3 regions of the Paucibacter hankyongi genome follow, and region 1 is predicted to be linked to each of the others. Evidence: predicted binding sites of a transcription regulator. Region 1 holds the regulator's gene; each other region holds the start of a gene.

Evidence for each region. Region 1 encodes FliA, which starts transcription of late flagellar genes. Its sites were predicted from a motif close to CTAAAGTTTNNNNNNNNNNNGCCGNTA; they were not measured.
Region 2: WG899_RS02620 (SPM autocatalytic domain-containing protein) is a predicted target of FliA. The motif match lies at 3,420-3,446, and genes of this name have one in related genera.
Region 3: WG899_RS16950 (flagellin N-terminal helical domain-containing protein) is a predicted target of FliA. The motif match lies at 2,129-2,155, and genes of this name have one in related genera.

What each region holds. Positions count from the first base shown of each region.
Region 1 covers NZ_JBBHJX010000009.1:197,145-205,088, reverse strand. The annotation lists gene flhA (flagellar biosynthesis protein FlhA) at 1-1,131, shown strand, start outside; gene flhF (flagellar biosynthesis GTPase FlhF) at 1,128-2,804, shown strand; gene WG899_RS15025 (MinD/ParA family ATP-binding protein) at 2,842-3,654, shown strand; gene WG899_RS15020 (RNA polymerase sigma factor FliA) at 3,673-4,386, shown strand; gene WG899_RS15015 (methyl-accepting chemotaxis protein) at 4,413-5,846, shown strand; gene WG899_RS15010 (GGDEF domain-containing protein) at 5,929-7,884, opposite strand; gene WG899_RS15005 (putative bifunctional diguanylate cyclase/phosphodiesterase) at 7,894-7,944, opposite strand, start outside.
Region 2 covers NZ_JBBHJX010000001.1:593,512-601,455, forward strand. The annotation lists gene WG899_RS02610 (type I secretion system permease/ATPase) at 1-1,182, opposite strand, end outside; gene WG899_RS02615 (O-linked N-acetylglucosamine transferase, SPINDLY family protein) at 1,202-3,100, opposite strand; gene WG899_RS02620 (SPM autocatalytic domain-containing protein) at 3,617-7,944, shown strand, end outside.
Region 3 covers NZ_JBBHJX010000012.1:137,977-145,920, reverse strand. The annotation lists gene fliB (flagellin lysine-N-methylase) at 1-917, opposite strand, end outside; gene WG899_RS16955 (tetratricopeptide repeat protein) at 1,117-1,605, opposite strand; gene WG899_RS16950 (flagellin N-terminal helical domain-containing protein) at 2,376-3,215, shown strand; gene WG899_RS16945 (flagellin N-terminal helical domain-containing protein) at 3,610-4,455, shown strand; gene WG899_RS16940 (flagellin N-terminal helical domain-containing protein) at 4,792-5,637, shown strand; gene fliD (flagellar filament capping protein FliD) at 5,745-7,208, shown strand; gene fliS (flagellar export chaperone FliS) at 7,509-7,940, shown strand.

The sequences.
Region 1 (7,944 bases):
CTGCGCACCCGTGATCAGGCCAAGGCCAGGGCCGAGATGGCCAGCGCCGCCGCGCCTGTGGTGCCGACCGGTGAACCGAATGGTGAAGCCAGCTGGGATGACTTGATCCCGATCGACACCCTGGGCCTGGAAGTGGGCTATCGCCTCATCAGCCTGGTCGACAAGGCCCGAGAGGGCGACTTGCTTAGCCGGATCAAGGGCGTGCGCCGCAAATTCGCGCAGGAGGTGGGCTTCCTGCCGCCTGCGGTGCATATCCGTGACAACCTGGAGCTGCGACCCAGCCAGTACCGCCTGAGCCTGCGTGGCGCGGTGGTGGGCGAGGCCGAGGCCTTCCCGGGCATGTGGCTGGCCATCAACCCTGGGCACGCCACCCAAAAGCTGATCGGCACCCAGACCACCGACCCTGCTTTTGGCCTGCCGGCGGTCTGGATCGAAGACCGGCAAAAGGAAATGGCGCAAATGGCTGGATTTACCGTGGTTGATTGTTCGACCGTGGTGGCCACCCATCTCTCACACTTGATGCAGGTCCACGCAGCTAAGTTGCTGGGCCGGGTCGAGACCCAGGCACTGGTCGAACACCTGACAAAACAAGCGCCTCAACTGATCGAAGACGTGATTCCAAAAATGGTCGGCATCGCAACATTGCAACGAGTTCTCCAGCTGCTGCTGGAGGAGGGCGTGCACATCCGTGACATGCGCTCCATCGTCGAGAGCATTGCCGAGAACAGCGCTGCCGCCGGTGTGGCCAATGACCCGGCCGAGCTGGCCCGCCGCATCCGCACCCACATCGCCCCGGCCATCGTGCAGCAGATCTATGGCCCGGTGAAGGAGCTGGACGTGATCGCCCTGGAGCCTGAGCTGGAGCGTCTGGTCACCCAGGCCCTGAATTCCCCCCACGGCGCCGCCCTGGACCCCGGTGTCGCCGACACCCTGGCCCGCAGCGCCGCCGAAACCTCGCAAGCCCAGGAAGACCGTGGCGTGCCCGCCTGCTTGCTGGTGCCCGACCTGATCCGCGCCCCCATGGCCAAACTGCTGCGCCGCGCTGCGCCGCGCCTGAAGGTGCTGGGTCACAGCGAGATTCCTGAAACCCATTCCATCCGTATCGGTTCCATCATCGGAGGCACGGCATGAACGTCAAACGCTTTACCGCTAAAACCTCCCGCGAAGCCATGGCCCTGGTGCGCCGGGCCTTTGGTGATGATGCCGTGGTGCTGTCCAACAAGCCTTGCGCCGAAGGCGTCGAGGTCTTGGCGATGGCGCCGGAAGGCATGTCGCAGATAGAGCGTGTGGCAGCCACTGCCCCACGCGTGGCAGCCCCAAGCCGTGTGCAAGCCCGTCCGGCTGCCGAAGCACCCGAAGCGAACGCCTCGCGCAGCTTTGCCGCGCGTACCGGTCAGCGTCAGGAGCCGAGCTTTGGCTATGCCGACCCGGTCAACGCCGAGGTCGATCAAGATGTGCAGACGCTGGCCATGAGCACCTTGTCCTTCCAGGACTATGTGCGTGAGCGCGTGCTCAAGCGTCGCCAGGCCGAGCTGGATGGCCGCCCCGATCCGATCCACAGCGCTGCTGTCGCAGCCGAACCTGCTTTCGAGCAACCCGGCGTTAGCTCGATCAGCGCGATTCGTCAGCAGCGTGCTCAAGCCGCCTTGCAGGCGATGCAACCACGGCGTGCCGAAGCCGCTCCGGTGGCGCCTCCGGCAGCCCCTGCGCGCCGCGCTCCGCCTGTGCTGCGCGACGAGATCCGCGTGCCCGCCATGCAGCGTGATCTGGCCGGCATGGCCGATCTTGGTCAAATGAATGAGCTGGCCGATCTGCCCAACCGTGGCCGTCGCGATCAGCAAGACATGATGAACGAGCTGCGCTCGATGAAGGGTCTGATCGAAGAGCGCTTCGGTGCCTTGGCCTTCATGGAAAAGCTGCAGCGCCAGCCGGTGCAGGCGCGCCTGACCCAAAAGCTGCTGGAAATCGGCTTCTCGCCCGCCTTGGTGCGGAAGCTGGTGGAAGGCTGCCCCGCCGAGTTCAAGGGCGGGCCGAACGAGGCCGCCGACGAAACCAGTTGGGCCGCCAATGTGCTGTCTCGCAACCTGATGACCGACGAGGCCAGCCCGGCCTTGGAAGAGCAGGGCGGCGTGTTCGCCTTGATCGGCTCCACCGGCGTCGGCAAGACCACCACCACCGCCAAGATCGCCGCCGCTTTCGCGACCCGCTTCGGCGCCGCCAATCTGGGCCTGATCACGCTGGACGCCTACCGGGTTGGCGCACACGAACAGCTGCGCGCCTATGGCCGCATCTTGGGCGTGCCGGTGCACACCGCGCATGACCGCGCTTCCTTGGAAGACCTGCTCGAGCTGCTGTCCAGCAAGAAGATGGTGCTGATCGACACCGCCGGCATGGCCCAGCGTGACACCCGCACCAACGAACTGCTCGACATGCTGGCGCACCGCAGCGTGCGTAAGATTTTGGTCGTCAACGCCGCTCAACAGGGCGAGACGATTGAAGACGTGGTCAGTGCCTGGCGCGCGTCTGAATGCCACGGCGTGGTCTTGTCCAAGATCGACGAGGCCGTCAAGCTGGCTCCTGCGCTGGACACGCTGATCCGCCACAAGCTGAAGGTCTTGGGTGTGACCAACGGTCAGCGTGTGCCCGAAGACTGGCACCGTCTGTCGTCTCAGGCTCTGGTACAGCGCGCGCTGCGTGCCGTGGCCGCCGGCGCCTGGCGCATGGACAACGCCGACGTCAACCTGATTTTTGCCGGTGGGCCCGCGCTTGGCCCCCAGCACGCGGCCGCCATGGGCGCCTTCTAAGCCGCCCCGCCGATCAATAAAAGAATTGGACAGCATCATGCGCGACCACTACCTCCCCCACCACTCCCTGGCCCCGCAAGATCAGGCCGACGGCCTGCGTCGTTTGTTCGCCAGCTCGCGTGTGCGCTTCATCCCGGTGGTCAGCAATCCGCATGTGGTGGGTTCCGGCGTGTTGCTGGAGGGACTGTGTGCCGCCTTCGCCGAGCTCGGTCTGCACACCCTGGTGGTGGACGCGGGTGAGACTTCGCCCAAGCCTTCCGAGCTGGCCTCGGTGGACCTGAGTTCTTGCGTGGACCGACTGTCCAAAGATGTGTCCTACTTGGCAGCCCGCGGCCTGCCGATGCGCTATATCAATGCCAATGGCTCGGCTGCTCAGTTTTTGGAAGCGGTGACCGATGCCGCACCGCACGCCGATGTGGTTTTGCTGCACGCCAGCGCCGCCGAGTTGGCGCGCGTGGTGGCCTTGCGCGAAGTGCGCCCGGTGCTGCTGGCCGACACCGACACTCAAAGCGTCACCCATGCCTACGCCGGCATGAAGTGGTTGGCCAGCCGTGCCGGCCTGATGGTCTACAGCCTTTTGCTGGCCAGCTCGCCGCAGCTGCGTTTGTCTGACCGGATCGCTCAGCAGATCAGCAGCTGCGCCGATGGTTTCCTCGGTGCGGTGCTGCGTGACTGGGCCTGCATGGACCCGAAATGCCCACCGACCGCACCGATTGCCCCTGAAGTCCGCCACTTGGCGCGTGAATTGCTGATGGCTGCCCCACCCGGAGCGGCCTTGGAGGCCTCGGTCAACGCCAGCCCACTGCGCCCCGCGCAGCGCTCGCCGTTTTTGTCCGCCGCCACTGTTTGATTGCCGCTGGAGCTGATGATGTATACCGCCAAAGGCCGCCTCGATAATTCCTCACTCATCAAGCAATACAGCCCCTTGGTGCGACGACTGGCGCATCAGATGATCGCCAAGTTGCCGGCTAATGTGGAGATCGATGACCTGATCCAGGTCGGATTGATCGGCCTGACCGATGCCTTGTCGCGGTTCGATATCGGCCAGGGCGTTCAGTTTGAAACTTTCGCCACTCAGCGTATTCGCGGTGCCATGCTGGACGAGCTGCGCGGCGGCGACTGGATGAGCCGCGGCACACGTCGCCAGCAGCGTGAGATCGAAGGCGCGGTGCGCAAGCTCGAGCAAGAGCTGGGCCGCGCGCCGGTGGAGAGCGAAATTGCCTCCGAAATGAAGATCCCGCTGGCCGAGTACCAAGATCTGTTGGGCAAGGTGCGCGGCACGCAGCTGGTGTATCTAGAGGATATGTCCGGCGATGAGGGCGATGAGGACTTCCTTGATCGCCATGTGGCCGACCACAGCAACAACCCGATGCTCAAGTTGCAGGACCACCGTATGCGCGAAGCGCTGGTGGCCGCCATCAAGAACCTGCCCGAGCGTGAGCAGCACATGATGAGCATGTACTACGAGCACGACATGAATCTGAAGGAAATCGCGGTGGTTTTGAAGGTCACCGAGTCGCGGGTCTGTCAGCTGCACAGCCAGGCCATCGCCCGTCTGCGTGTCAAGCTGCGCGACTGGTAAGACGCTGCGCGAAGCTTGCAGCAGACTTGCTGTCGACTCGCCTGAGCCGGCAAGTCGCACAAAAGAACAGCGGGCGGTCGGTGCGACCGCTCTTGGAGGACTACGTGGCACTTTGGTGGAAGCAGAAGCCGGAAATTGAGATTCAAGCGAGCGCGCCGCCGCAGCGGCCTCGGCAAACCGAGTCATCCGAACTGTTGATCCAAGAAATTGCGCGCTCGGCCTCCGGTGTAGGCAAGGACGCGGCCGAGGTCCGCGGTGTGTTGGAAGACACGCAAAAGGTCGTGATGGCGCAGGCCCAGGCGATGGGCGAGCTGTCGAACGATCTCACCGAGGTGCGTCAGGCCCAGCAAGCCATCAGCCAGGCCACCGAAAAATCGCGCTCGGCAGTGTCCCGCGCCAGCACCGCGCTGGAAGGGGTGGGCAACGAGGTGGGCGGCATCGTGCAGACACTGCGCCAAGTGTCGGAAGCCGCGTCAGAGATCACCAAGATTGCCCTGCAGACCCGCCTGGTGGCCTTCAACGCCTCGGTTGAAGCGCGTCGCGCCGGCGAGGCGGGGCGAGGGTTTGGCGTGGTCGCCGATGCGGTGAAGGACTTGGCTGGCAAGGTCGAGAGCTCATCCAAGGCCATCATGGGCACGGTGCTGGCCCTCGATACACGCATTGAGGCCTTCAGCCGCGAATTGCGCCGCGATGCCTCGCAGGCGCAGCAAAGCGCTATCCATCAGGCCTTTGGTGAAGTGCGCAGCGATGTCGATGGCATTGCCGAATCTGCCTTGCAGAGTGAGCGCACTGTGCAAGCTTTGTCTGAGCGTGCGGCCACGCTGGAGCAGGATGTGCAACAGGCGATGATCAATCTGGATGCTGCCTTGTCCTGCAGCGAGCGCTTCTTGAAACTGTCGGAACAACTGATCGAAAAAATCGCGGGGTCGGGGATTGAGGTCGACGACGCACCCTATATCCGCGCGGCTCAAGCGGCCGCCGCCGAGATTTCCACCCTGCTGGAAGGGGCCGTGCAGCGCGGCCAGATCAGCACGGCACAGCTGTTTGACACACATTACCGCCCCGTGGCCGGAAGCAATCCCGCGCAATGTCTGACCGACTTTGTCGACGTCGCCGACCGGCTCTTCCCCGCCGTGCAGGAGCGCATGTTGTCCTTCAGCGGCAAGGTGGTCTATTGCATTGCCGTGGACCAAAATGGTTATGTGGCGACCCACAACAAGAAGTATTGCCAGCCGCAGCGCAGCGGCGATGTGGTGTGGAATACCGCCAATAGCCGCTATCGGCGCATCTTCAATGACCGCACCGGGCTGGCCTCGGCGCGCAATCAGCGGCCCTTCTTGCTGCAAACCTATCGGCGCGATATGGGCGGCGGCAACTTCGTGTTGCTGAAGGAAGTTTCGGCTCCCATCATGGTGGGCGGCAAGCATTGGGGCGGCTTGCGCCTGGCCTTCAACTTCTAAGCTTGCCAAGCTCCGCCGCACAGGCGGGGGCACCCGAGGCGCTGTTGCTAGCGCTGTCTCGTGCGCTTTCGCCTTGCTTGGGTCAAGGCGCCACGCAGGCCTTGTTCTTGCCCGTGTGCTTGGCTTCGTACAAGGCCACATCGGCCCGGTCCAGCGCCGTCTCGAGGGTTTCGCCGGGCCGGTAATGCGTGACGCCGGCCGAGAAGGTGATGAAGACGTCCTTGCCTTCATGCAGGAACAGGCTGCTGGAAAGGGCTCGTTGCAGCCGCTGCAGTACCGCCTGGGCTTCATCCAATGGCGTGGCCGGCAGCATCAGCACAAATTCCTCACCGCCATAGCGTGCCACCAAGTCGCCGGGCCGCAACTCCTTGGAGACGCGCTCGGCCAATGACTTCAGCGCTTGATCACCGGCGCCGTGGCCGAGCGAGTCATTCAGGCGTTTGAAGTTGTCGATGTCCAACAGGGCCAAGGCGATGCGATTGCTCGCGGCCGTCTCGGCGCTAGCTTCCGCGGCACCGTCCGGGCCGGCCTCACGTTCGATCTTGGCTTGCTCCACAGCGAAGGCGGCCAACAGGCCGCGGCGATTGGCAATCTGGGTCAGCTGATCGGTCTGCACTTCATTCGACAAGCGGCGCAACTCGCCTTCCAACTCTTCGACGCGCTGACTCATGCTGCTGGCCCGCTGGTTTTCCAGCGTCAAGCGTTCCTGGGTCTGGCGCACCAGCGACTGCACGCTGCGGCTTTCCTCGACCATTTCGCGCACCACGCCCGCCAGGCTTTCCAGTGAGTCGGCCTTCTCGATCACCTCGGCGTAGCGCCCGACGCTGTTTTGGAAGCGGTCGGTGTGCTGGCCCAATTCGCCCAACTCAGCCAGCATCTGGTGGATCAAAGACTTGAGCGAATCACGCGCCCGGCTGCGCTCATCGCGCAAGGCGCGCTGGCGTTCACGGGTGCCGCCTAGCATCTCGGTGACCGAACGCACGCCTCGGCCGCTCAGGCCTTGCTCCAGCGTGTTGTTCATCGCCTCGCATTGGCCGCGCGCCCAGGAATCATCCTCGGCCAGATCAACCAAGCTGGCACTGAGTTCCCGGCACAACTGCCCGAGCTCATCGAACAGGTGTTGGCGATGGTCCAGCATATGGCGCGCACGTTGACACAGCGCGTCCATTTGCGCGGCTCGCTCGGGCGTGGCGCCAGTTTGCAGCAGTTCCTTTTGAGCGGCGTTCAACTCGGCCATCAAGTCCGCGGCGTAGCCTTCGCGGCTGTGCAGCGCATGCTGCACCGTGCCATGCAGCGATGTCTCGATATCGGGCCAAACCGAAGTGAAATTGGCGCTCAAGGGCGCTTGACTGTCGGCTTGGCCAGGACTTGGCATCGGCGCCAAATTCAGCAAGGGCTCGGCCGCGCTGCCGGGCTCGGAGTCGTCGCTGTCGGATCGGCTGTTCGGAAAATCTTCCTCCAGCATGAATTGGGTCGGCGAGCCACTGTTGCCGTCGTCCTCGGATGTGCTGATGTTGGCGTCGGCCACATCGCTGTCCCAACTGCTGACCAATTGCTGCATGCGCTTGAGCATGCGCTTGGCGTCGCTGCGATTGTTTTCCAAGACGCGCTGCAGGCCGTCTTTCTTGCGTGCCAGCGTCCACTGCCGGCCACCGCGCTCCAGCCCGCGTACCAAGCGTTCCAGCACCTGGGCCAGCACCTCGGCCTGCGCTGCCGGGCCTTCACTGGCCTGCAATTGCTCGACTTGCCGGATCGCATCCTCCCAGCGGGCCTCGCGCACGCAGGTTTGCAGGTCCATGCGCTGCTGGCTGCCGCCAACCCCCAACGTCATCAGCTTGCTGAGCAGCGACTGCGCCCCTTCGTTCAGGGTTGCGGGCGCGGCTTCGGTGCCCGACTCCACGGCGTAGGCGCGTGCATAGTTTTCCGGGGTGGGTTCGAGTTGCGCTTGAGCCAGACGCAACAAAGCGGCCTTAGCGATTTGTGCCGCAGGGGCACCCGCGGGCGACCGTGCCGGAGAGGGGCGGCGTTGCTCATCCATGCCTGATTCCTAACGAAGACCGCCGACGGGGTAAAGCGCTTCCGGGGGCGCGCCGTCCCC
Region 2 (7,944 bases), on a different contig from region 1:
TTCCAGCCCTTCTACGGCCTCGACCAGCGTGCCGTGCAGATCGGCCATTTCGCCCATGTTTTCATTGACGGCCGCGCGCATGCGTTTTTGCATAAGCAACGAGATGCCCAAAATGACGGGCACCGCCAAGGCGGGCACCCAGCCCAAGGGGCCGCCCACGATGAAGGTCATGCCGATAAAGATGATGATGAAGGGCAGGTCCGACACCACCGACATGCTCGCCGAAGTGAAGAACTCCCGAACGCACTCGATCTGTCCGATGGTGTGGGCGTAGGCCCCGGCCGAACTGGGCTTGAACTCCATGCGAACGCCGAGCGACTGGCGGAACAGCTTGGCACCCACGATCAAATCGACTTTACGGCCGGCCAAATCAATCAAATGGGCTCTTAACTGACGCGCGAACAAATCAAACACCAACGCCAAGGCTGCACCAATCGCCAGTGTCCATAGGGTCACGAAAGACTGGTTCGGAATCACCTTGTCGTAGATGACCGAGGTCACCAGACCCGAGACCAACATCAAGACGTTGCTCAACAAGGCCGCCAGCATGGCCGCACGGTAGTACGGAATGAAGCGCTTGACCGTTCCCCAGAACCAATGCGGGCCATGACTGCGCAAATGGGGGTCGGAACGTGTATGAGCTTGGGACTTCTCCTGCGGCGTCACCAACATAGTGAAGCCGCTGTATTCGCCCTCTAGCTCGGCCGAGCTTGCCGTGCAGATATTGGCTTCTGCACCGGGAAAAAGCACTTCATAGCGCCCTTCGGGCTGAGGCTGCGCTGCATCCAAGCGACGCACCAGCACACAGGCGTCGCCGTCATTGAGCAGCAAGACCGATGGCATCAACAAGGGGTTGAGGTCATCAATTTTTCGGCGAACCAAGCCGGCGTTGTAGCCCGCTTCGCGCATCATGCGCATCGCTTGATCAGGGCCCAATGTCCCATCGACCGACGCACCCGCCAAAAGCGATTCTGCTGAACGTGCGAGCCCATAATGCTGAGTCAGCCAAACCATGGCCTGCAGCAGCGGGTTGCCGATATCGCCTTGCGCTTCCTTCTGCCATTCAGGCGTCGGCTCGGCCGCCGGGGCTGTTTCACGGTCCGCCGCGAGGTAAAGACTCGGCGCGTTTGAGCCGCCCGCAGGCCTGGGGCCGTCAAAGAAGGAATCGTTTCGTTTGCTCACCACAATCCTTCAGGGCAACTCAGTCGGAGCTGCCGACAGCTGCTCGCCTATGGTCCAAAGCCATCGTTTCAAACTTGGATTCCAGGTCGCGAACCAAGCCGGGAATATCAAACAGCTTTGATTGCCGACCATGCTCGGTCAGGTAGCGCTTGTAAGACTGGGCCCGCGCCGGGTTCAGGCCGATCTGCACCGCGCGCTGCTCATACTCCGCCAAGGAATAGGTGATCAGGTCGGGCAAGCCCACATTCGTGAGCAGACTTCCCGCCATGCGAGAGATATAGGTTCGGCCCGAGCGCGTCAGGATGGGGGTGCCCATCCACAGACAGTCACTGGCCGTCGTGCCCGCGTTGTAAGGGAAGGTATCCAGCACCAGGTCAGCCAAAGCAAAGCGGGCGAGGTACTCCGCAGGGGCCACCCGTGGCGCGAAGATCAATCGATCTTCAGCAATGCCCTGGGCTGCGGCGGCCTGGATCATATTGGCCTTGGACCATTCGTTATCGGCCAACAACCACAGCACGCTATTGGGCACCTGCTTGAGTATCCTCATCCAGCTGCCAAACACCTCTTCGCTGAACTTGTGGTTGTTATTGAAGGAGCAGAAGACAAAGGCAGATTCAGGCAAGTTGTACGTCGAGCGACTTGGCGGCGACGCCACCTCCCGCTGCCGATCGCTGACTTGGTAGCAGTTGTCCAGGTAGATCGGCTTCTCAGTGCAGTAAGGCAAGTACTCAGGCTGCATCACAAAGCGGTCGGCAATGATCCAATCCACGCCCGGCAAAGCCGAAGTCGCCGGCAGGCCCAGGTAGCTGACCTGAATTGGAGCCGGGCGATAGGCCAAGATATTGGGCCGGGCGCCGCTGGTCAGACCTTGCAAATCGACTAAAACGTCAATGCCCGCTTGAGCGATCAAGCGCGCGGCGGTGAAGTCATCCACACCAGCGAGGCGAACATGGTGATCCATGCCCTTCAAGATGCGCGCGCGCTGTGCTGTGCCGTCTTCTCGGCTCCAGCAGAAAGCAAACACCTCGAAGCGTTCGCGGTCATGCAACTCAAACAATTCCGGCGTCAGCAGGCCGACCGCATGCATGCATAGATCGCCCGAGAGATAGCCCACCTTGATCCGACCTTGTCGGGCCAAACGCGAAACGGCTTGGGTATGCAACGGCTTGTCTTTGTGGGCCAGCACCTTCTCATGCACAAAGCGCTGCGCCACCATCAGCTGCAACGCCGGATCATCACTGGCACTCAACATGGCCAGCAAAGATGTCCCCACCAACAATTGGTTATGGGTCACTTGACCAACCGGCTGGTACACCGGCCAATCACACTGCTTTTGGCGGATGTGCACATAGTGCTGAATCACATCGCTTTGGCGATGATTCAATTCCAGGCTGCGCCTCATCAAAGCCTGGGACTGCGCAAACTGCTTGTGCGTTTCCAGCAAGCGAGCCGAGTTGTTGACCGCATGGAGCTTCAACTCCATCAAGTCGTCGCTCAGTGTTTGACCAGGGCCGATGCCCAAGGCTTCATCGACGGTGCGCCACTCCGTCAGGGCCTCTTCGACGCGGCCGGTGTGTTCCAGTTGATGACCCAGATTCAAACGGGCTTGGTAAAAAGCCGGGCTCAGGGCCAGCGCGCGACGGTAAACCTGCTCGGCATCGGTATGGCGACGGGCCGCGCCCAAGAGCGTGCCCCAGTTGTAACAGGCAATGGGCAGGAATGGCGAGCTTGCATTGCCCTCCACCCAGGTTTGGTAGAGCTGAATTGCCCACTCAGCGCGCCCACCGGCCTGCAGCTCAGACGCCTTGGTCATCAAGTCGCTCAGCGCCATAGCCCCAGTTCTCGCTTGCGCAAGCAAGCCCTCCAACTCCGGTTGCAGCGCAGTTGAGGACTGAAGAGATGGTGCGGGCATATCCATGGCAGTTTCTTCCGTTGAAACGGTTCTTGAAAGCTCACTGCATGTTATGAGCCACGGCCCTGGAGCTAGCGCTGGATTAGGTGGCGAAAACCTCTGCAAATGCGCCCATACCCACGGCGACTCTGCGCAAAGAACCCCACTGGCTGCGTCCTGGGTATCGGCATCCCAAAGCAGAACTTGAGCCCTCAATCGCGAAAAGTCCAGTTTTGAGGCGGTTATCACCGCTTCGTCACCTCAGCATTCAGAACAACATGGCGAAACCTAGAACCGGGCGAGTGGCGTGCCTCGGCATGCGGGCATTCGCCTGTTTTTGACTCGGCTCAAGCCAAGCTAAAGAAAACCGATAACAGACTGATTGAAGCGTAAAGCCTCGGCGATACGCCCGGTCAGCATCGCAATTTTTGCGCAGGCGACCCCGGGCAGATCGATGTATTCACTTGTCCCCAGAGGACAAGAACCCAGACACCACAGCAAGACAAAGACTTGCTGAAGACACAAAGTTCAGGAGAGCAGATCATGGCATCCGTCGTTACGACTTACACCCCCGAGCAGATTGCCGGTCTGTCGACCCTGACCATTCAGAACTTCACAACTGAAGACTGGGCTGCCTTCACCCCTGACCAATTGGTGGCCTTGACCACCACCCAGATGTCGGCCATCAATCCTTTGGCCATCTCAGCCATCAAGGCCGCCAATATCTTCGCGATTGAAACAAGAGACTTGCGCCTGATCAGCACGGCCGCAGTGGCCAAGCTGACCACCGAGCAACTCGCCGGCCTGCTCAACGAACAGCTGGCGGCCTTCACCACCGGCCAAGTCGCGTCTCTGACCTCCAATCAGATCCGCAACCTCTCCACCAACAGCCTGAATGCACTGACCACCGCACAATTCGCGGCCTTCAGAACAGACCAAGCCCAAGCCCTCAGCAGCGATCAAATCAGCAAGCTGAGCACGGCAGATCTGAACTCCTTGGGCAGCGCCCAGTTTGGCGCCTTGAGCTCGACCCAAATCGTGGGCTTGCGAACCGACCAGATTGCCCAACTCGAGTCCGCCGACTTACGCGCCCTGTCCACCTCGGCTGTGGCCAAGCTCAGTACCGATCAGGTGCAGGTACTGAACTCTGAGCAAGTCAAGGTATTGAGTTCGGACCAGCTCAAAGCCCTCAGCACCGATCAGCTCAACACCTTCAGCACGCCTGAGTTGGCTGCGCTGACCTCCAACCAGGTCGCCTCGCTCTCGGCCGCTCAGCTCGCTGGCCTGGCGGTCAACACCGACCAGATCGGCGCCATCGAGACCGCTGACATCACCGCCATCACCACGGCTGTGGTGCGCGCCTTGTCCACTGACGTCTTGGCCGCGCTCTCGCCGGCCCAGTTGGCCGCCCTGACCACCGCTCAGATCGTCGCCCTGAGCACCGATCAGCTGCGCGCTCTGGCCACGCAAGACCTCAATGCCTTCACCACGGCGCAGTTCGCTGCCCTCACCACCGAGCAGCTCAAGGGTCTGACCTCCGATCAGTTCGGCCACTTGCAGACGCAAGACCTCAACGCCCTGAGCACCGCTCAGTTCGCCTCCCTGAGCTCGGCTCAGCTGGGCGCGCTCAATACCGACTCGGTCGGCGCACTCAACACCGAGCAAATCTCCAAGCTGGAGAACGCCGACTTGCGCGCGCTGTCCACCTCGGTCATCGCCAAGCTCTCCACCGATCAGGTCAAGGCCATCAATTCCGAGCAGGTCGTGGCCCTCACCTCCGATCAGATCAAGGCCTTCTCCACCGATCAGATCGTCACTTTCAGCGCCGCTGAACTCAAGGCCATGACCTCCAACCAGGTCGCCGCCTTGACCGCCGCTCAGCTCGGCGCCCTGGCCATCAACACCGACCAGATCACCGCCATCGACACCGCCGACATCGGCGCCATCTCCACCGCCACCGTGCGGGCCCTGAGCGATGCCGCCCTGGCCGCCCTCACGCCTTCTCAACTGCAAGTCTTGACCTCCAACCAGGTCGGCGCCTTGAGCTCCGATCAGATCAAGAACCTCGCCACCCAGGACCTCAACGCCCTGACCACCGGCCAGTTCGCACAGTTCAGCTCCACGCAGCTCGCTGGCCTCACCACCGATCAGGTCGCCAAGCTGGAGAGTGCCGACTTGCGCGCGCTGTCCACCTCGGTCATCTCCAAGCTCTCCACCGATCAGGTCCAGGCCCTCGTCTCCGATCAGGTCGCGGCCCTCACCCTGGATCAGATCAAGACCCTCTCCTCTGATCAGCTCAACACCTTCAGCACGGCTGAGATCGCCGCCCTGAGCTCCGCCCAGGTCGCCACGCTCTCCGCCGCTCAACTCGGCGGCCTGGCGGTCAACACCGACCAGATCGGCGCCATCGACACCGCTGACATCACCGCCATCTCCACCGCGGTCATTCGTGCCCTGTCCACCGCCACGCTGGCCGCGCTCGCGCCGAACCAGCTCGCAGCACTCACCACCGCGCAGGTCACCGCGCTGCACTCTGATCAGCTGCGCAGCCTGGCCACGCAAGACCTCAATGCCTTCATCCCCGCTCAGTTCGCGGCGCTGAGCACCGATCAGCTGCGCGTGCTCAACTCCGATCAGCTCGGCAATCTGCAGACGCAAGACCTCAACGCCCTGTCGGCCACGCAGTTCGCCTCGATCACCTCCACACAGGCCGCCGGTCTGTCCACCGAGCAGATCTCCAAGCTCGAGACGGCCGATCTGCGGGCCTTGGGCACCTCCGTCATCTCCAAGCTCTCCACCGATCAGGTCAAGGCCATCGTCTCCGATCAGGTCGCCTCCCTCACCACCGATCAGATCAAGACGCTCAGCACCGATCAGCTCAACACCTTCAGCACTTCGGAGCTGGTCGCGCTGACCTCCGCCCAAGTCGCTGCACTCAGCTCCACCCAGCTGGCAGGTCTGGCCCTCAACACCGACCAGATCGGCGCCATCGAGACCGCTGACATCACCGCCATCACCACGGCTGTGGTGCGCGCCTTGTCCACTGACGTCTTGGCTGCGCTCTCGCCCGCCCAGTTGGCCGCCCTGACCACCGCGCAGATCGTCGCCCTGAGCACCGATCAGCTGCGCGCCCTGGCCACGCAAGACCTCAATGCCTTCACCACGGCGCAGTTCGCTGCCCTCACCACCGAGCAGCTCAAGGGTCTGACCTCCGATCAGTTCGGCCACTTGCAGACGCAAGACCTCAACGCCCTGAGCACCGCTCAGTTCGCCTCCCTGAGCTCGGCTCAGCTGGGCGCGCTCAATACCGACTCGGTCGGCGCACTCAACACCGAGCAAATCTCCAAGCTGGAGAACGCCGACTTGCGCGCGCTGTCCACCTCGGTCATCGCCAAGCTCTCCACCGATCAGGTCAAGGCCATCAATTCCGAGCAGGTCGTGGCCCTCACCTCCGATCAGATCAAGGCCTTCTCCACCGATCAGATCGTCACTTTCAGCGCCGCTGAACTCAAGGCCATGACCTCCAACCAGGTCGCCGCCTTGACCGCCGCTCAGCTCGGCGCCCTGGCCATCAACACCGACCAGATCACCGCCATCGACACCGCCGACATCGGCGCCATCTCCACCGCCACCGTGCGGGCCCTGAGCGATGCCGCCCTGGCCGCCCTCACGCCTTCTCAACTGCAAGTCTTGACCTCCAACCAGGTCGGCGCCTTGAGCTCCGATCAGATCAAGAACCTCGCCACCCAGGACCTCAACGCCCTGACCACCGGCCAGTTCGCACAGTTCAGCTCCACGCAGCTCGCTGGCCTCACCACCGATCAGGTCGCCAAGCTGGAGAGTGCCGACTTGCGCGCGCTGTCCACCTCGGTCATCTCCAAGCTCTCCACCGATCAGGTCCAGGCCCTCGTCTCCGATCAGGTCGCGGCCCTCACCCTGGATCAGATCAAGACCCTCTCCTCTGATCAGCTCAACACCTTCAGCACGGCTGAGATCGCCGCCCTGAGCTCCGCCCAGGTCGCCACGCTCTCCGCCGCTCAACTCGGCGGCCTGGCGGTCAACACCGACCAGATCGGCGCCATCGACACCGCTGACATCACCGCCATCTCCACCGCGGTCATTCGTGCCCTGTCCACCGCCACGCTGGCCGCGCTCGCGCCGAACCAGCTCGCAGCACTCACCACCGCGCAGGTCACCGCGCTGCACTCTGATCAGCTGCGCAGCCTGGCCACGCAAGACCTCAATGCCTTCATCCCCGCTCAGTTCGCGGCGCTGAGCACCGATCAGCTGCGCGTGCTCAACTCCGATCAGCTCGGCAATCTGCAGACGCAAGACCTCAACGCCCTGTCGGCCACGCAGTTCGCCTCGATCACCTCCACACAGGCCGCCGGTCTGTCCACCGAGCAGATCTCCAAGCTCGAGACGGCCGATCTGCGGGCCTTGGGCACCTCCGTCATCTCCAAGCTCTCCACCGATCAGGTCAAGGCCATCGTCTCCGATCAGGTCGCCTCCCTCACCACCGATCAGATCAAGACGCTCAGCACCGATCAGCTCAACACCTTCAGCACTTCGGAGCTGGTCGCGCTGACCTCCGCCCAAGTCGCTGCACTCAGCTCCACCCAGCTGGCAGGTCTGGCCCTCAACACCGACCAGATCGGCGCCATCGAGACCGCTGACATCACCGCCATCACCACGGCTGTGGTGCGCGCCTTGTCCACTGACGTCTTGGCTGCGCTCTCGCCCGCCCAGTTGGCCGCCCTGACCACCGCGCAGATCGTCGCCCTGAGCACCGATCAGCTGCGCGCCCTGGCCACGCAAGACCTCAATGCCTTCACCACGGCGCAGTTCGCTGCCCTCACCACCGAGCAGCT
Region 3 (7,944 bases), on a different contig from region 1:
TCAAGGCTCAGTTCACGGGCGACACCGCGGTTCAATTGCAAGCCTTGGACCAACTCATCCAACAAGGCCAAGAAGGACGGTCGCATGCCCCGCGCGCCATGTTGATCATGCTGATAACGCTGCAGGGCCCCCAGCATCAGGTCGAGTTGCACTTCCTTGGGCACAGCCAAGCCGCCAGTCAAAGCCGGTACTTGCTGCAAGCTATGCGGGCTGATGTAGTCATTCACGGCCTTGGCTAGGCCAGACTCGGCCTCTTCCAAGGGCAATTGCGCCAAGCCCACGACACGGCGAAGAATCAAGCCACTGTAGACCAGCGCTTGCGAGGCAGACAGTTGTGGGGCGCGCACCACCGCCTCGACCACCTGCCCCAGCAAAACTGCATGCTTGCGCACCAAGTCTGTCTCGGCGGCGCTGGGCTCCTTGCGCTGACGGCGCACCGGCACCAGGCTGGGGTTGGCAAAGTCCAAGGTGATGTCCACCATGTCCATCGCATCGTCGCTGGCCATGGCCAGCCGAGCCGCCTCGGGACAACTGAGCGTCGCAACCAAGCCCTGGCGCGACCCATCACGCAAGTAGATGCGGGGGTATTCGGCGCAGGTGCCCGACAAAGCAGCAGCGCCAAGGTTTGACTGAATCTGACACAAGCTGGTGGCGTCCAGAAAGGGGCAACTGTCCCCCAAACGCAGTTTGATTTCTGCGTAGGTCTCAGCGTCGCGTCGGTTCGTCTCGGTCTTGTGAATGTGCTGGCGCATCAAACTGGCCAAGGGCTCGATCTTGACCGCTTGGTAGCGCTGATAGGTGGGCTTGTCGATGGACACCTGCCAATTGGCGCAGCAGGACTCGGGACATGCCGAACCCACGCACTGAAATTGCTTCAAATAGCGCGGCGCTTGTACAACGGGACTGAAACGACCCATGGTCTGAATTCCCTCGCTTCTCGGCCACACCATGAAACGGCAGGCGCGACCGCAGCGCCTCGACTTGGGCGCTGCATCGACTCAAGCGCAAAAATGGCGAGTCATGACCGCTCGCGGTCAACTTATGTGTGTTCGGCCGCTGGAGGCGCTCAGGTTGATACCATGGCGCACCAGAAGGCGCAGAAATCGCGTATTCGCTTCAGCCCAGCAAGGCGTCCAGACGAGACAACTCGGTCATGGCCACCGGCAACAGGTCTGGGGCTTCATGCAACAGGCTGCGCAGAGCATCGCCCTGGAGCAGATGCCGCAAGGTCTGCCGCGCTTCGTCAGCGGCCTTCTGGCCGGACTGTGCAAAAGCCAAGGTATACAGGCTCGCGCCATGATCGGGTGACACTGCCAAGGCCTTGCGGGCATAAGCCTCGGCGTGGGTCAATTCGCCGGCGCTGAGCAGCAAGGCTGCCATATCGCTAAGCAACTCATGCGCCAAGGGCTCCGTCTCCAGCGCATCCTGCAGCAAGGTCAAGCCCTGGCCCAACCGGCCCTGAGCCGCTTCGGCAAAAGCCATATTGCGGGCACGGGCGAGCAAGAAGGCGGCCTCATCGCTGATGCGGTGAGCAGCTTCCTGCGCCACCGAAGGCGGGTTCGACGGGTTCAGCGCCTGTGAATTGGCTTGCGTCATTGCTTGCATGTGATTCTCCGGTTTGAAGTTCAGTCATCGCCCGGGACCACAACAAGTGCAGCAAGTGACCGGACGGGTCATTCAAGATCAGTTCTATCGGGACCGACTCGCTGAAAGCCGAATCGGATCTGCTCGCTTGCTGATCAGGAAGCGCGCGGTGCGCGCGCACGACTCGACAGCAATGGCGCTAACTTTAGGCTCGGTGGACAAAAGCAATCGAGCGAATAAGGCCGCCTAGCTGGCGTTTCTCAAAACCTCTTGCCACGCCCGCCTGCCGAAAACAACTCAGAGCGCATGAACAGGATGCTCCTCCTGCAAGCCCTCCCTCAGCGCCATCGGCGCGCTGCTGTTTCAACAACGCTACTTGTTCCCAAAAGGATTTCGCCCGAGCCAGTACCACCCAGCCTCTAGCGCCGCAAGGCCCGACCGATGACCGCGAATCAGCCCCAAAACTGAACATCCGCAGCAATCAAAGGAACAGGCCAAAAACCCCGGCGCTTATCAACAGATCAAGCCTCTTGACAAACAGCGCTTAAGTTCTTCTTGGCGTTGTCCGATACCACTCTTAACGGGTCTGGAAACAGGCGCGTGGTCCGGTAAGGAGGCCGCTAGTTGAGCACCCCAAATCTTGTGGTGCGGGGCTGCAACGGTTAACTGGCGCCGGGCGAGGCAGGTCAAGGTCGAAAGACCATCAGCCTGTATCCCGGGTGTCCCCATCGGACGCTCGAATCACGTCGGCGCTCAGCCGGGAACTTTTGTAGCTGAAACAGGAGCACATCATGCCCGCAATCATCAATTCCAATATTGCCTCTCTGAATGCGCAACGCAATGTTGCAACTTCACAGAACTCTCTTTCTATCTCAATGCAGCGCTTGTCATCTGGCATGCGCGTCAACTCCGCCAAAGACGACGCTGCCGGCCTCGCCATCGCTGAACGCATGACCGCGCAAGTGCGCGGTATGAATGTGGCGGTGCGCAATGCCAACGATGGCATCTCGCTGGCGCAAACCGCTGAAGGCGCGCTCGGCAAGGTCAGCGACTCCCTGCAACGCATGCGTGAACTGGGCGTGCAGGCCCGTAACGCCACCAACACCACCACCGACCTGGACTCGATTGGCAAGGAATTCGCTGAATTGGGTTCGGAAATTCAGCGGGTGCTGGGCGGCACGACCTTCAACGGCACCGCCATCCTGGGCGGCGGCGCGGGCGGCAAGGACTTTCAGATCGGCGCCAACACCACCGCAAATGACACAGTGACGGTGACCACCACTGATCTGACTGGCGATGCAACCATCTCGGCCGTGACTAGTGACACCATCGACAACACCAAGACTTCCGCCACGCTGAAGACCACGATCGATAACATCGACAAGGCCATCAACACCATCAGCAGCCAACGCGCGACCTTGGGTGCATCGCAAAATCGTTTTGAAGCGGTGATCTCTAACTTGATGGTGTCGGTGGAAAACCAAAGCGCGTCACGCAGCCGCATCTTGGATGCCGACTACGCGACGGAAACCGCCAACTTGAGTCGCTCGCAGATCTTGCAACAAGCAGGCACTGCCATGATTGCGCAAGCCAATCAGATGCCTCAACAAGTCCTGTCGTTGCTTCGATGACCCCGGGCCAGCACCGCTGGCCCTGAGTAAACCCGTCGTCGCAGGAACGGAAAGTCTCACCCCTCCAGCACAAGCCCCTTGACGCCGCCGTCTAGAAATCTTTAGCGATTTTTCAGCGTTCGGCGGCGTCTTTTTCTAAAGAAAGAATTCAAGTCAATCCAAAGTGTCTCCGATAACAAATTCAGCGAGTCCGAGGAAGTGAAAGGACTACGTGGTCCGGTCAGCCGGCCGATTGCGAAAGGCATCAAGCCCCAGTGCAAAGGCAGGACGCGGACGGTGCAGAAGGTGCAGATTCGTCTGTCCAACTGCTGGCAAAGCTGCCTCCTCAAGCAGCCTAGTTATCGAACCGTGAGACCGGGTTTCCGGCAAGTCATAGACACCGAAAGGATTGAAAATGCCCTCCATCATCAACACCAATATCGCATCGCTGAACGCACAACGTAACGCTTCAAATACTCAGCTTTCGTTGGCCACCTCGATGCAGCGTTTGTCTTCCGGCATGCGCGTCAACTCCTCCAAAGACGATGCCGCCGGCCTGGCGATTGCAGAACGTATGCAAGCCCAGGTTCGCGGCATGAATGTCGCAGTGCGCAACGCCAATGACGGCATCTCACTGGCGCAAACCGCTGAAGGCGCGCTGTCGAAAGTCGGTGACGCCTTGCAGCGCATGCGTGAGCTGGGTGTGCAGGCGCGCAATGCCACCAACACCACCACCGACCTGGATTCGATCGGCAAGGAGTTCACCGAGTTGGGCGCGGAAATCCAGCGCGTGCTGGCTGGCACCACCTTCAACGGCAAGGCCATCCTGGCTGCACAGGCAGGCGCCCAAGAGTTCCAAATAGGAGCCAACACCACAGCCAACGACTCGGTCACCGTGACCACAACCGACTTGACTGCCGACGCCAGCATCACCGCGGTCACCTCAGACGTGATCGACAACACCAAGAATGCTGCCACGCTGAAAGCCACGATCGACAACATCGACGTCGCCATCAACACGGTCAGTTCAACACGCGCCACCTTGGGCGCCGCACAAAACCGGTTTGAAGCGGTAATTTCGAACCTGCAGGTGTCAGTGGAGAATCAGAGTGCAGCTCGCAGCCGCATCATGGACGCCGACTACGCCTCGGAAACCGCCAATCTGAGTCGAGCGCAGATCCTGCAACAGGCTGGCACCGCAATGGTCTCGCAAGCCAATCAAATGCCGCAACAGGTTCTGTCCTTGCTGCGCGGCGGCTAAGCCTAGCGCGATCCGCCAGAAGAGTCAGACGCAAAACTGACGCTGACTCCACCACCTCTACTCTCGCTCCGCGGCCCGACTTAACGTCGGACGCGGAGCTTTTTTTTGGCCGTGGTTTTGCCCACTATTCGGGCTTTTGAAACGATCAAGCACTCAGAGAATTTGTCCATCGGGTTGAATTACATGACGAACCCGACGTTCGGAACAAGTGACGGCCAGATAAGGCAGCCATCTTGAAAAGGCCGGGCGGTTAAGCAAGTGCATAGCCCCAGGGACAGTGCTTGCAGTAAGACGCCGGCTCGACCGGAAGTTAGCGGAACAAGTAGGAGTGCTCAAATGCCCCAGACCATTAACACCAATATTGCCTCGCTGAATGCGCAGCGCAATCTCAATATGTCGCAAGGCTCCCTTGGGGTGTCGATGCAGCGTCTGTCCTCGGGTATGCGTGTCAACTCCGCCAAGGATGACGCCGCCGGCCTGGCGATTGCCGAACGTATGCATGCCCAAGTACGCGGCATGAATGTAGCGATCCGAAACGCCAACGACGGTATTTCGCTGGCTCAAACAGCTGAAGGCGCCTTGGCCAAAGTCGGTGACACCTTGCAGCGGATGCGCGAGTTGTCGGTCCAGTCTCGCAACGCGACCAACACCACCACCGACTTGGACTCCATCGGCAAGGAGTACGGCGAACTCGCGAATGAAATCACGCGGGTGCTGGCCGGTACCACCTTCAACGGCAAGAAAATCCTCGGTGCCGATGCCACCTTGCCGCAGGAATTCCAGGTCGGCCCAAACACCGGGGCAGAAGACACCATCGTCGTGTCGACATCGGACTTAACCGCCGACGCCACCGTGCTTGCGGTGACCGGCTCTGCCATTAACAATGCGTCAGACACGGCTGCCCTGAAGGTCGTGATCGACAACATCGACATTGCGATCAATACCATCAGCAGCCAGCGCGCCACCTTGGGTGCGTCGCAAAACCGCTTCGAGGCCGTGATCGCCAATCTGCAGGTGTCGGTGGAAAACCAAAGCGCGGCACGCAGCCGCATCATGGATGCCGACTACGCGTCGGAAACATCCAACCTCAGTCGCACGCAGATTCTTCAGCAGGCCGGCAATGCCATGGTGGCGCAGGCAAACCAGCTGCCGCAGCAGGTTTTGTCACTGCTCAAAGGCTAAGTTTTTGGCCCGAGGTGTCTTTGCGCCCTCAAGTTTTTCAATCAATTGGCCGATAGTGCACTTGCCTATCGGTCTTTTGTACTTTCAGCGCTTTTTGGAGCATTCTCATGCCTAGCATTACGTCGGCGGGAATCGGCAGCGGCCTTGATATCGAGACGCTGATTGGCAAGTTGGTGGCCGTTGAGCGCACGCCGATCAATCAACTCAAGACCCGCACCGACAAACTCCAAACCCAGTTGTCGTCGTATGGCAAGGTGCAAGCCGCACTCTCGGCCATGCGCGATGCCGCAGGAAAGCTGACTTCGGTGGGCACTTGGGGAGCCAATTCGGGCACGTCAAGCGACACCAGTTCCGTCACCGTTACTCCCGGGGCGGATGCTCCTGCCGGCAATATTGCGGTGCAAGTCAACCGTCTGGCCACCGCACAATCGATCTCCAGCAAAGTGCTCCCCAGTACGGGCCCCATCGGCCAAGGCCGCATCACCATCGAACTGGGCAAATGGGTTGAAGCCCCTGCCCCCGCACCCGGCCAGCCGGCCGCCCTGCCCGGGTTCGAGGCCAAAGCCGGGGCCACGGCGGTCTCGTTCGACGTGATTGACGGTGCGAATTCATTGAGCCAGATCCGTGACAAGATCAATAGCTTAGGCGCCGGCGTTCAAGCGTCCATCGTCACCGACAGCAGCGGCTCACGCTTGGTCATGCGCTCCACTGAAACTGGCGAAACCAATGGCTTTCGTGTCAGCGTCTTGGATACAGATGGCGTCATTGACAACGACGGCTTGTCTTCGCTTGCCTACGATCCAGCCGGCGATATGGCGATCATGAAAAAAGACCAGGCTGCCGGCAACGCCAGCGTCTTGCTCAATGGCCTGGCAATTGACTCTCCCACCAACACCTTGAAGGATTCCATTCAGGGCCTGACGATCGGCTTGGTCAAAACCACCAGCAGCGAAGTGACACTCTCCATCGGCGCCGACAAGGAAGCCATCAAAAAGACCATCAACGACTTCATGACCGCCTACAACACGGTCGCGACCTTGATGCGGGATCAAACCAAATACGATGCTGGCAGCAAGACCGCCGGGCCCTTGCAGGGCGACACCTCGGTGGTCAGTGTGAACTTTCAGATGCGCACGGTCGCCTCGGGCTCGACAACCCTGGGCGGAAAATTCACCCGACTTTCAGATATCGGTCTAGACCCCAGCGCCGACGGCACACTCAAGCTCAACAGCACCAAGCTCGACGCGGCGGTGGCCGACTTGAGCAGCCTGAAACAAATGTTCATGGGCACCGACAGCGGCAATAGCAGCAACAACGGGCTGGCCCAACAGTTGCGCAGCTTCGCGGACCAAGTGTTAGGCGTAGATGGCCGCATCACCACCCGCCAGGCTGGGTTGAAAAAGAGCATCGACGACAACGGCAAGGCCTCGGAACGACTAGAGACCAAGGTCGGTTTGACCGAAAAACGGCTGCGCGCCCGCTACACCGCACTGGATGTGCAGATGGGGCAACTCAGCGGCCTGTCGACCTATGTGTCTCAACAGATGAAAAATTTAGTGGGGCAGGGATAGCACGGCGAGCCCGACTGTCCGATACACCAACTATCCCATGCAAAGCGGCCTCTTACGAGGCCGCTTTTTCGTTGGTTAGCCGAAAAAGCCCCCTCTGCAGACACACGTAGCCGATCCATTGGCCTTGACTAGACCCTGCCCGAATCCGAGCTCTCCTGCCCAGAGTGGGCAGAAATCACGCCCGTCACAAACACTTTCAAAACGAGCCCGAAAGTCGTACGCACAAGTCGCTCGCGTCACTCAAGTTTGCGCCTGCGAGGTCGAAAACTAAAACAACAAGGCCCTAATCGAAAGAACTCTATGTACGGCAACTCAGCGTCCCCTTTTGCATCGCGTACCCAACGGGCCTCGATGTACCGCAAGGTGGGCCTGGAAACTGATGTCCAAGCCGCCAGTCCTCACCGTCTGGTCAGCATGCTGTTTGACGGCGTGTTCGATGCGATGAACCAGGCCCGCAGCGCCATCGAAACCGGCAACACCGAATTGAAGAACCGTTCGCTGAGCCGCGCCGTGCGGATTCTGGACGAAGGCCTAAAGGCCAGCCTGAATATGCAGGCCGGTTCGCTGGCCACCGACTTGAACGAACTCTATGCCTATCTCTGCATGCGCTTGACGCGTGCCAATCTGCACGGTGACGCCGCGGCCATCGAAGAGTGCCAACGCATCCTCACCCCCGTTCGGGAAGCATGGACGGCAATTGCCCAAGCGCCTGAAGTCCAACGTGCGGCTTAAGCGC